3 linked regions of the Sphaerotilus montanus genome follow. The protein of the gene in region 2 interacts with the protein of the main gene of each other region in a pairwise test. Links are inferred from orthologs where the notes say so. Each region holds a gene or a part of one and is shown on either strand. Other genes may lie near its edges. The genes, in order: BDD16_RS01135, BDD16_RS20265 and grxD.

Region 1 (3,038 bases), 4.2 Mb from region 2 along the record:
ATCGACACGGAAGGCTCGCTGCTCGGCAACCTGATCATCCAGGTGCTCGAAGCCGGCGGCATCCGCACCGAGAACAAGGTCCAGCTCGGCAACACCAAGATCGTGCGCGGCGCCCTCATGGCCGGCGAGATCGACATCTACCCCGAATACACCGGCAACGGCGCCTTCATGTTCTCGGTCGAGAAGGATCCCGTCTGGAAGGACGCCAAGGCCGGCTACGAAAAGGTCAAGGCGCTCGACTTCCAGGCCAACAAGATCGTCTGGCTGGAGCCCGCCCCGGCCAACAACACCTGGGCCATCGCGATCCGCAAGGACGTGGCCACCGCCAACAAGCTGAAGACGCTGGACGACATGGGCCGCTGGATCGCCGGAGGCGGCAAGTTCAAGCTGGCGGCGTCGGCCGAGTTCGTCGAGCGCCCGGACGCCCTGCCCGCCTTCCAGACCGCCTACGGTTTCAAGCTCAAGCAGGACCAGCTGCTCACGCTGGCCGGCGGTGACACCACGGTGACCATCAAGGCCGCCGCCGAGCAGACCTCGGGCGTCAACGCCGCGATGGCCTATGGCACCGATGGCCCGGTGGCAGCGCTGGGACTGGTGGTGCTGGACGACACCAAGGGCGTGCAGCCGATCTACGCCCCGGCGCCGATCGTGCGCGCCGAGGTGCTGGAGAAACACCCGAAGATCCGCGACCTGCTCGCCCCGGTGTTCAGGACGCTGGATGGCCCGACGCTGCAGTCGCTGAACGCCCGCATCGCGCTGGGTGGTGAAGACGCGAAGAAAGTCGCCGCCAGCTACCTGAAGTCCAAGGGCTTCATCAAGTAAGCAGGCACAGCAGCACGCGCCGATGCGAGGCCGACCTCGCCCCACGCACCCGGTGCTGTGGGTGCTGCTGCTGGCGGGGATGGCCGCTGCGTTCGGCCTGCCCTTCCTGACGCAGGCGCCGAACCGGCTCCTGTCTGGCGTGGGTGTGCCCTTGTCCGAGGTGCTCGTCGGCACGCGGCACTGGGCACTGGCGCCCGTCCTGTTGCTGCTCGCTGCGGCACTTCACGCACCGTCGGCCTCCACGACGCGCTGGCTGGCCCTGGTCGGCGCCACCGGTCTGCTGGCCGGGCTGACCTGGCTGGCCGGCACCCACGCCAGCGCGCTGCAGTCCGAGGACCTGCCGCTGGGCCGCACCTCGCTGGGCGGCGGCTACTGGGTGCTGGCCGTGCTGTGCGGACTGGCGATGGCCGAGGCGGTGCGGGGCTGGTCGACACGCGCCTGGCTGTCGCTGCTGGGCAGCGTGGTGTTCGTCGCACCAGTGGTCGCACTGGTGTGGAATGGCCAGCTGGACGCCCTCTCGCTCATGAAGGAATACGACAACCGCCGGGACGTGTTCGACGCAGCCCTGCAGCGGCACCTGCTGCTGGTCGGCGCCACGCTGTTGCCGACGCTGCTGATCGGCGTGCCGCTGGGCGTGCTGGCGAGCCGACGCCCGAAGATGCAGCCGGCGCTGCTGTCGGCGCTCAACCTGCTCCAGACGGTGCCGTCGATCGCCCTGTTCGCGCTGCTGATGGTGCCGCTGGCAGCGCTGGCCAGCCGGTGGCCGGTGCTCGCGCACTGGGGCATCAGCGGCATCGGCGTGGCGCCAGCGGTCACGGCGCTGACCCTGTATTCGCTGCTGCCGACGGTGCGCAGCACGATGGCCGGGCTGGACCAGATCGCGCCGGGTGTGCTGGAAGCGGCACGCGGCATGGGCATGACGCGCCGGCAACTGTTCTGGCAGGTCGAGGTGCCGCTGGCCTGGCCGGTCTGGCTGGCGGGCCTGCGGGTGACCACCGTGCAGGCACTCGGACTGGCGATGGTGTCGGCGCTGATCGGCGCGGGCGGGTTCGGGGCGGTGATGTTCCAGGGACTGCTGAGCAGCGCCGTGGACCTCGTGCTGCTGGGGGTGGTGCCGGTGGTGGCGCTGGCGGTGGTGGCGGATGCGCTGTTCAAGGTGCTCGCGCAATGGACGACGCGGGGAGCGCGATGATCGAATTCCAGCAGGTGGGCAAGTCCTTCGGCGGCCAGGCGGTGGTCGAGGATGTCTCGCTGACCATCGCACCGGGCGAATTCGTGGTGCTGATCGGGCGCTCCGGCTCGGGCAAATCGACCACGCTGAAGATGGTCAACCGGCTGGTCGAACACGACCGGGGGCGCATCCTCTTTGCCGGCCAGGAGATCCGGTCCTTCCAGCCCGAAGACCTGCGCCGGCGCATGGGCTACGCGATCCAGTCGACGGGGCTGTTTCCGCACTGGACGGTGGAGCGCAACATCGCCTGCGTGCCAACCCTGCTGCAATGGCCCGCAGCGCGCATCCGCGACCGGGTCACCGAGCTGCTCGAACTGCTGCAACTGCCGCCGGATCTTTACCGCGGACGCTACCCGAACGCGTTGTCGGGAGGCCAGCAGCAGCGGGTCGGCGTGGCGCGGGCGCTGGCCGCGGACCCGGACGTGCTGCTGATGGACGAGCCCTTCGGTGCGCTCGACCCGATCACCCGTGCCGCGCTGCAGACCGAACTGGCGCGCATCCACCGGCTCTCCGGCAAGACCATCGTGCTGGTGACGCACGACATCGACGAGGCACTGCGCCTGGGCAGCCGCATCGTGCTGCTGGACCACGGACGCATCGTCCAGGTCGGCACGCCCCGGCAACTGCTGGCGGAGCCAGCCAACGATTTCGTGCGCGACTTCATCGGCCGCAGCGACACGGGGCTGCGCCTGCTGGCGCTCGACACCGTCGCCAGCCGCTTGCGCCGGGAACCGGCCAGGTCCGGTGCCTCAGCGAGCCTGCGCGACACCGATTCGCTGCGCGATGCGCTGTCGATGCTGCTCGCGCAGGGGGTCTCGTGTCTGCCGGTGGTCGATGGCGCGGGGCAGCCGTGCGGGCAATTGCATCTGGCCGATCTGGTGCCGAGCGGGTCATGAAGCGCAGCCGCTGGGCAGATCCGTTGCCGTGGGCGCTGCTCGCGCTGGTCGGGCTCACGCTGGGCATGTCTTCGCTCAAGCCGCTGTTT
Region 2 (2,959 bases):
CAGGCGGTGGCCCAGGCGCAGGGCACGCCGGCCGATCGCTTCTGGCGGCGCTGGTGGCGGGTGGCGGGGTGTGCGGTGCTCGTGAGCGCCGGATCAGCGCTGATGTTTCCGCACAGCTGGATCAGCTTCGGCGTGCTGCACGCGGTGGCGGTGTCGCTGCTGGTCGTGCGCTTCGTGCGGCTGCCGGACTGGGGCTGGCTGCTGCTGGGGCTGGCGGCGATCGGGCTGGCGTCTGGTGTCGCGCATCCGGTGTTCGATACCCGCTGGACCAACTGGGTCGGGCTCGTCACCCGCAAGCCGATCACGGAGGACTACGTGCCGCTGCTGCCGTGGCTGGGGGTGGTGGCGGTCGGGCTGGGTGCCGGACAGTGGCTGCTGACACACCACCCGATGGTGTTGCAGGGCCGGTTGCCGGCGGTGCTGCAGCCGCTGGCGCGGCTCGGGCGGTGGTCGCTGAGTTACTACATGGTGCACCAGCCGGTGCTGATCGGGCTGGTGCTGGCCTGGACGTCCTGCGCTGGACTTACTGCGCGCTGAACTTGTAGTCGGTCTTGGCCTTGGCCTTCAGGTCCTCGCGGAACTTGGTCATCTTGGCCTGCTGCAGACGCTGCGAGAGCTGCGGCTTGACTTCTTCCAGGCTCGGGAAGGTCGCAGCGCGCGAGTCGTCGAGCTGGATGATGTGGTAGCCGAACTGGCTCTTCACCGCGGTCTCGGTGAACTTGCCCTTTTCGAGCTTCACCATCGCCTGCGAGAACTCGGGGACGAAGTTGCCCGGTGCCGCCCAGTCCAGATCGCCACCGTTCGGTGCCGAGCCCGGATCCTTGGAGTTGGCCTTGGCCAGGTCTTCGAACTTGGCGCCGGCCTTGAGCTGGGCGATCAGGGCCTTGGCCTCGTCTTCCTTCTCGACCAGGATGTGGCGCGCGCGGTACTCGTTGCCACCGCCGCCAGCCCCCTTGAGCTTGTCGTACTCGGCCTTGAGCTCGGCGTCGCTGACGGCGTTCTTCTTCTGGTAGTCGTTGAACAGCTCGCGGATCAGCAGGCTCTGGCGCGCGACGTCCATCTGGCTGCGGTATTCCTCGCTGCGCTGCAGGCCGCGGGCTTCGGCTTCCTGCACGAAGATTTCGCGCAGCACGAGTTCGTCCTTGACCTGATTTTCCAGTTCCGGGGTGCGGGGCTGGTTGCCCTGCTTGGTGACCTGGGTCATGAACGATTCGAAGCGCGCCTTGGGCACCGCCTTGCCATTGACGATGGCGATGTTCTGGGCCGAGGCCAGCGCCGGCAGCAGGGCAGCCGCGAGGGCAACGGCGGACACGGCGAACGAGAGCTTCTTCATGGAGTGCGGAACCTTTTGAAAACAGAGGACGGACATCGGCGCTGGTTCAGGCTGTTTCGGCTTCGATGGCCAACGCGTGGATGCCCTGGGGGATCAACTCGGCGACGGCATCATACACAAGCCGATGTCGGGCAATCCGGGTCAGACCGGCGAACCGTTCCGAGCGGACGCGGACCCGGAAATGCCGTCCGGAAGCCGCTCCGGCATGCCCGGCGTGGAGGTGACTTTCGTCGATGACCTCCAGCCCGATGGGGTTCAGACGCTGCTGCAGCGCCTGCTCGATGGCGAGGGCCGAGACGCCCGGTGTGTGGTTGGCGCTCATGCTCACTCTCCGTCCGGCGACTTTAGGTGGCGCGTCAGGTAGAAACCTTGAGCGACCATGAACACGAACATCAGGCCCATGCCCCCGAAGGACTTGAACGAGACCCAGGTGCTGGTGTCGTAGTGGTAGGCCACCCAGAGGTTGAGCACGCCCATGAAGCTGAAGAAGGCGATCCAGGCCAGGTTCAGGTTGCGCCAGGCGAAGGCGGGCAGATCGACCTGCTCGCCCATCATGAGCTTGAGCAGGTTCTTGTTGGCCAGGATCGGGCTGAGCCAGAACGCGGCCGCCATCACCCAGTACAGCACGCTCGGCTTCCACTTGATGAAGGTGTCGTTGTGGAAGTAGATGGTCGCGCCGCCCATGACCGTCACCAGCCCCAGGCTGATCCACAGCATCGTGTCGACTTTCTGGCCGCGCAGCTTCAGGTAGAGCACCTGGGCGAAGGTGGCCAGGATGACGACCACGGTGGCCAGCAGCACCGGCGCCTCCTTGGCCCCGACCGTGCCCCCGGAGATCATGAAACCGAACCAGTCGGTGGCGAGGGCGGCGGCCTCGTCGGCCCGTTTCTCTGCCTGGTTGAAGGTCAGGAAGAACAGGACGATGGGCAGGAAGTCGAGGAATATTTTCATCGGGGATCAGACGAGACGGGCTTCGTTCGGTGTGGCGCCTGGAAGGTCAGGCTGCGTCGGGGCTGAAGTCTATAGAAGCCGAGTTGATGCAGTACCGCTCGCCTGAGGGAGCCGGCCCGTCATCGAAGACATGACCGAGGTGGGCGCCACATTGTTGGCACCGGACCTCGACGCGCACCATGCCGTGGCTGCGGTCCGTGATCCGCTCGATGCGGCCCTGTCCGATCTCGGCGCTGAAGCTCGGCCAGCCGCAGCCGGCGTCGAACTTGGTGTCCGCATCGAACAGCAGCGCAGCGCAGCAGACGCAGCGGTAGGTGCCGTCGGCCCAGTGGTTCCAGTACTTGCCGCTGAAGGCGCGCTCGGTGGCGGACTGGCGGGTGACGGCGAACTGGGTGCTGTCGAGCAGGGCACGCCATTCGGCGTCGGTCTTGGTGATCGGGTAGGTCATGGCGGGACTCCGTGGATCAATCAGGATGAGCAGGAGATTTCGAGCGAGCTGGCCCAGGCGGGCGGCAGCTCGGCGTAGGCGGCGTGTTCCGGCTGCTCGTCGAACGGCCGGCTCAGGGCCCGGTGCAGGCGCTGCACCTCGCTGTAGTCGCCCGCTTCGGCCAGCCGGATCGCGGTTTCGGCCAGGTGGTTGCGCAGGATGTAGCGCGGGTTGACCGCCTGCATGCG
Region 3 (3,015 bases), 3.5 Mb from region 2 along the record:
GCACCGGCAGCCGGACGCCGTGGTCAGCGCGGTCGATCTCAGTCCTGCCGCACTGGCGGTCGCGCAGGCGAATGGCGAGCGGCTCGGGCTGCCGGTGCGCTGGCGGCTGGGCGCGTGGTTCGCGCCGGTCGCCGGTGAACGCTTCGACCTCGTCGTCAGCAACCCGCCCTACATCGCCGAGGGCGACACGCACCTGCCCGCGCTGCGCCACGAACCGACGCTGGCGCTGACCTCGGGCGCCGACGGGCTGGACGCGATCCGGCAGCTCATCGCCGAGGCGCCCGCCCACCTGCAGCCCGACGGCTGGCTGCTGCTGGAGCATGGCCACGACCAGGGTCCGGCCGTGGCCGCGCTGCTCACCCAGGCCGGCTGGCGCGCCACGGACCGGCGCGACGACCTCGCCGGCCACTGGCGTTGTACCGGCGCCATGCGGCCCACCCCGTGAGCCACTGAAAAGCACAAATCCTCCCGCCATCCCGCGCTCGCGGGCACTCGGCCGGAGGACCTGTCCCAAGGTCGCAAGCACGCACAGGGTGGCGGGCGTAGCATGGATTTCGGCGGCGATTGCCCACGCCACGCGCCGACTGGAGGACTCCATGGACCGAACCGCACGCATCCTGTCTCTTGCCCTGCTGACGCTCTGCAGCCTGGCCGCTGCAGGCACCGCCTCGGCCGCGGCACCGGCCAGCGTCGAGGACCTCCTGGTGCAACAACCCGGCCTGCGCCTGCCCGCCGGCGCGGTCCGGAGTTTCGCCAGCCCCCTGCGCTGGCAACTGGTCGGCGACTACTACTTCGCACCCAGCCTGGGCCTGCGGGCCACCGGGGGCCTGCAGGCCGGCGTGACCGGCAGCAGCGATGTCCGGCTCGGAACCACCCGACAGCGGGCCACGCCCTACGTCGGCCTCGGTTACAGCACCGGCGGCGTCAGCGCCAACCGCTGGGGAGGCTGGGGGCTGTCGGCCGACATCGGCGTGCAGGCCCGTGGCAGCGATCTGACGCTGGGGCGTGCGCTGGAAAGCCCGGCCGGCGTCGGCGAGCTGATCCGCGAGCTGCGCCTGACGCCGGTGCTGCAGCTGGGCGTGTCGTACGCGTTCTGAGGCCACCTGCGGGCGATTTCAGGGGCGTCGGGCAGCGGCAAGTGCCCTGACCGCGGCCCGGGCACGCGCTTTGCCGTATAAATCGGGGTTGTTCCTGCATTCCACCAACCGATCCCCCTTCTCCCCCTTCTGCACCATGTCCACACAGCAACGCATCGACCAACTCGTCAAGGGCAACCCCGTCGTCCTGTTCATGAAGGGCACGGCCCAGTTCCCGCAGTGCGGCTTCTCCGGCCGGGCGATCCAGATCCTCAAGGCCTGCGGCGTCGGCCCCCTCACCACGGTCAACGTGCTGGAAGACCCGGAAATCCGCCAGGGCATCAAGGAATACGCCAACTGGCCCACCATCCCGCAGCTCTACATCGGCGGCCAGTTCGTCGGTGGCTCGGACATCATGATGGAGATGTACGAAGCGGGCGAGCTGCAGGAACTGGTGCAGTCGGTCAAGCCAGCGGCCTGAGCGCTTGCCCTTGACCGCCCCTGTGCCTGAGGCGCCTCAACGCCTCGTCGTCGGCATCACCGGCGCCTCGGGCGCGGCGTATGGCGTGCGGCTGCTGGAGCGTGCGCGCGATCTCGGCGTCGAGACCCATCTGGTGGTGACGCCGTCCGGCGTGCTCAATGTCCACCATGAATGCGGCCTCGACCGCCGCCAGCTCGAAGCGCTGGCCACCCGCGCCCACGCCCCCGGCGAGATCGGCGCCTGCATCGCCAGCGGCAGCTTCGACACCGCCGCGATGGTGGTGGCGCCCTGCACGATGAAGACGCTGGCCGCCATCGCGCATGGCTTCGGCGACAACCTCCTCACCCGCGCCGCCGACGTGACGCTCAAGGAGCGGCGCCGCCTGATCCTGCTGGTGCGGGAGACGCCATTCAACCTCGCCCACCTGCGCAACATGACGGCCGTGACCGAAATGGGCGGCATCGTCTTCCCCCCGCTGCCGGCCTTCTACCACCGGCCCCAGACCATCGCCGAGCTGGTCGACGAGACGGTCGAGCGGGTGCTGCAGCTCAGCGGAATGGAAAAAGCCCGTCCCAAGACCTGGAACGGGCTTTGACGCAGACGCCGCTCCAGGCCTGAACCCGGAGCGGCCGGTGGCAGGGCTCAGTCGTCGCGGCCGCCGAAGATGCCCAGCAGCGACAGCAGCGACTGGAACACGTTGTAGATGCTCAGGTAGACGCTCAGCGTGGCGGTGATGTAGTTGGTCTCTTCGCCGTCCTGCACGCGCTTCAGGTCGTACAGGATGAAGGCCGAGAAGATGCCGATCGCCAGCACCGACAGCGTGATCATCAGCGCGCTGGACTGCAGGAAGACGTTGGCGATGCCGGCCACCAGCAGCATGATCATCCCGATGAACAGGAACTTGCCCATCGAGCCGAGGTCGCGCTTGATGACCGAGGACAGCGTGGCCATGCCGAGGAAGATCGTGCCCGTGCCGGCGAAGGCCATCATGATCAGGCTGGCACCGTTGGCCAGACCCAGCACGCTGCCGACCAGGCGCGACAGCATCAGCCCCATGAAGAAAGTGAAGGCCAGCAGCACCGGCACGCCGGCGGCCGAGTTCTTGGTCTTCTCGATCGCGAACATGAAGCCGAACGCGCCGGCCATGAACACGACGAGGCCGACCATCGGCGACATCAGGCGGGTCAGGCCGGTGCTGACGCCGATCCAGGCGCCCAGCACGGTGGGGATCATCGACAGCGCGAGCAGCCAGTAGGTGTTGCGCAGGACACGGTTGCGCTCGGCAACACTGGGCATGGCCACAGCACCGAAGCCGTGGGTATGGAACAGATCAGACATGGCAGAGATTCCTTGAAAAACGACAGGGTCGCGCCCGGGAACGGGGCATGCGACAAAGAGAACCGGCAGAAGGCGAGGACACCGGCCCGGCAGCGGGCACGCAGGAGGTGTCAGACGCGC

What was found.
Region 1: the proteins of BDD16_RS20265 (region 2) and BDD16_RS01135 interact in binary tests that used the Escherichia coli proteins (3 or more experiments, as listed by UniProt). The link is inferred for Sphaerotilus montanus from one-to-one orthologs.
Region 3: the proteins of BDD16_RS20265 (region 2) and grxD interact in binary tests that used the Escherichia coli proteins (3 or more experiments, as listed by UniProt). The link is inferred for Sphaerotilus montanus from one-to-one orthologs.

Annotation. Positions count from the first base shown.
Region 1 is NZ_JACCFH010000001.1:250,773-253,810, forward strand. What follows is about bases 44-2,929. They hold BDD16_RS01135 (ABC transporter permease), read left to right. Parts: upstream 44-844; coding sequence 845-2,014; downstream 2,015-2,929. Other genes in these bases: osmF (glycine betaine ABC transporter substrate-binding protein OsmF), read left to right, coding at 44-822; BDD16_RS01140 (ABC transporter ATP-binding protein), read left to right, coding at 2,011-2,929. Outside these bases: more of osmF, read left to right, coding at 1-43; more of BDD16_RS01140, read left to right, coding at 2,930-2,949; BDD16_RS01145 (ABC transporter permease), read left to right, coding at 2,946-3,038.
Region 2 is NZ_JACCFH010000001.1:4,436,604-4,439,562, reverse strand. What follows is about bases 18-2,824. They hold BDD16_RS20265 (BolA family protein), read right to left. Parts: upstream 1,656-2,824; coding sequence 1,380-1,655; downstream 18-1,379. Other genes in these bases: BDD16_RS20250 (protein adenylyltransferase SelO), read right to left, coding at 2,753-2,824; msrB (peptide-methionine (R)-S-oxide reductase MsrB), read right to left, coding at 2,331-2,732; BDD16_RS20260 (septation protein A), read right to left, coding at 1,658-2,284; BDD16_RS20270 (peptidylprolyl isomerase), read right to left, coding at 524-1,333; BDD16_RS20275 (acetyltransferase domain-containing protein), read left to right, coding at 18-537. Also shown: more of BDD16_RS20275, read left to right, coding at 1-17; more of BDD16_RS20250, read right to left, coding at 2,825-2,959. UniProt on the Escherichia coli protein: Transcriptional regulator that plays an important role in general stress response. Has many effects on cell morphology, cell growth and cell division. Acts by regulating the transcription of many genes, including dacA (PBP-5), dacC (PBP-6), ampC and mreB.
Region 3 is NZ_JACCFH010000001.1:906,952-909,966, forward strand. The notes cover bases 33-2,895. They hold grxD (Grx4 family monothiol glutaredoxin), read left to right. Parts: upstream 33-1,233; coding sequence 1,234-1,557; downstream 1,558-2,895. Other genes in these bases: prmC (peptide chain release factor N(5)-glutamine methyltransferase), read left to right, coding at 33-445; BDD16_RS04000 (hypothetical protein), read left to right, coding at 597-1,097; BDD16_RS04010 (UbiX family flavin prenyltransferase), read left to right, coding at 1,568-2,152; BDD16_RS04015 (Bax inhibitor-1/YccA family protein), read right to left, coding at 2,200-2,895. Outside these bases: more of prmC, read left to right, coding at 1-32; BDD16_RS04020 (hypothetical protein), read right to left, coding at 3,006-3,015. UniProt on the Escherichia coli protein: Monothiol glutaredoxin involved in the biogenesis of iron-sulfur clusters.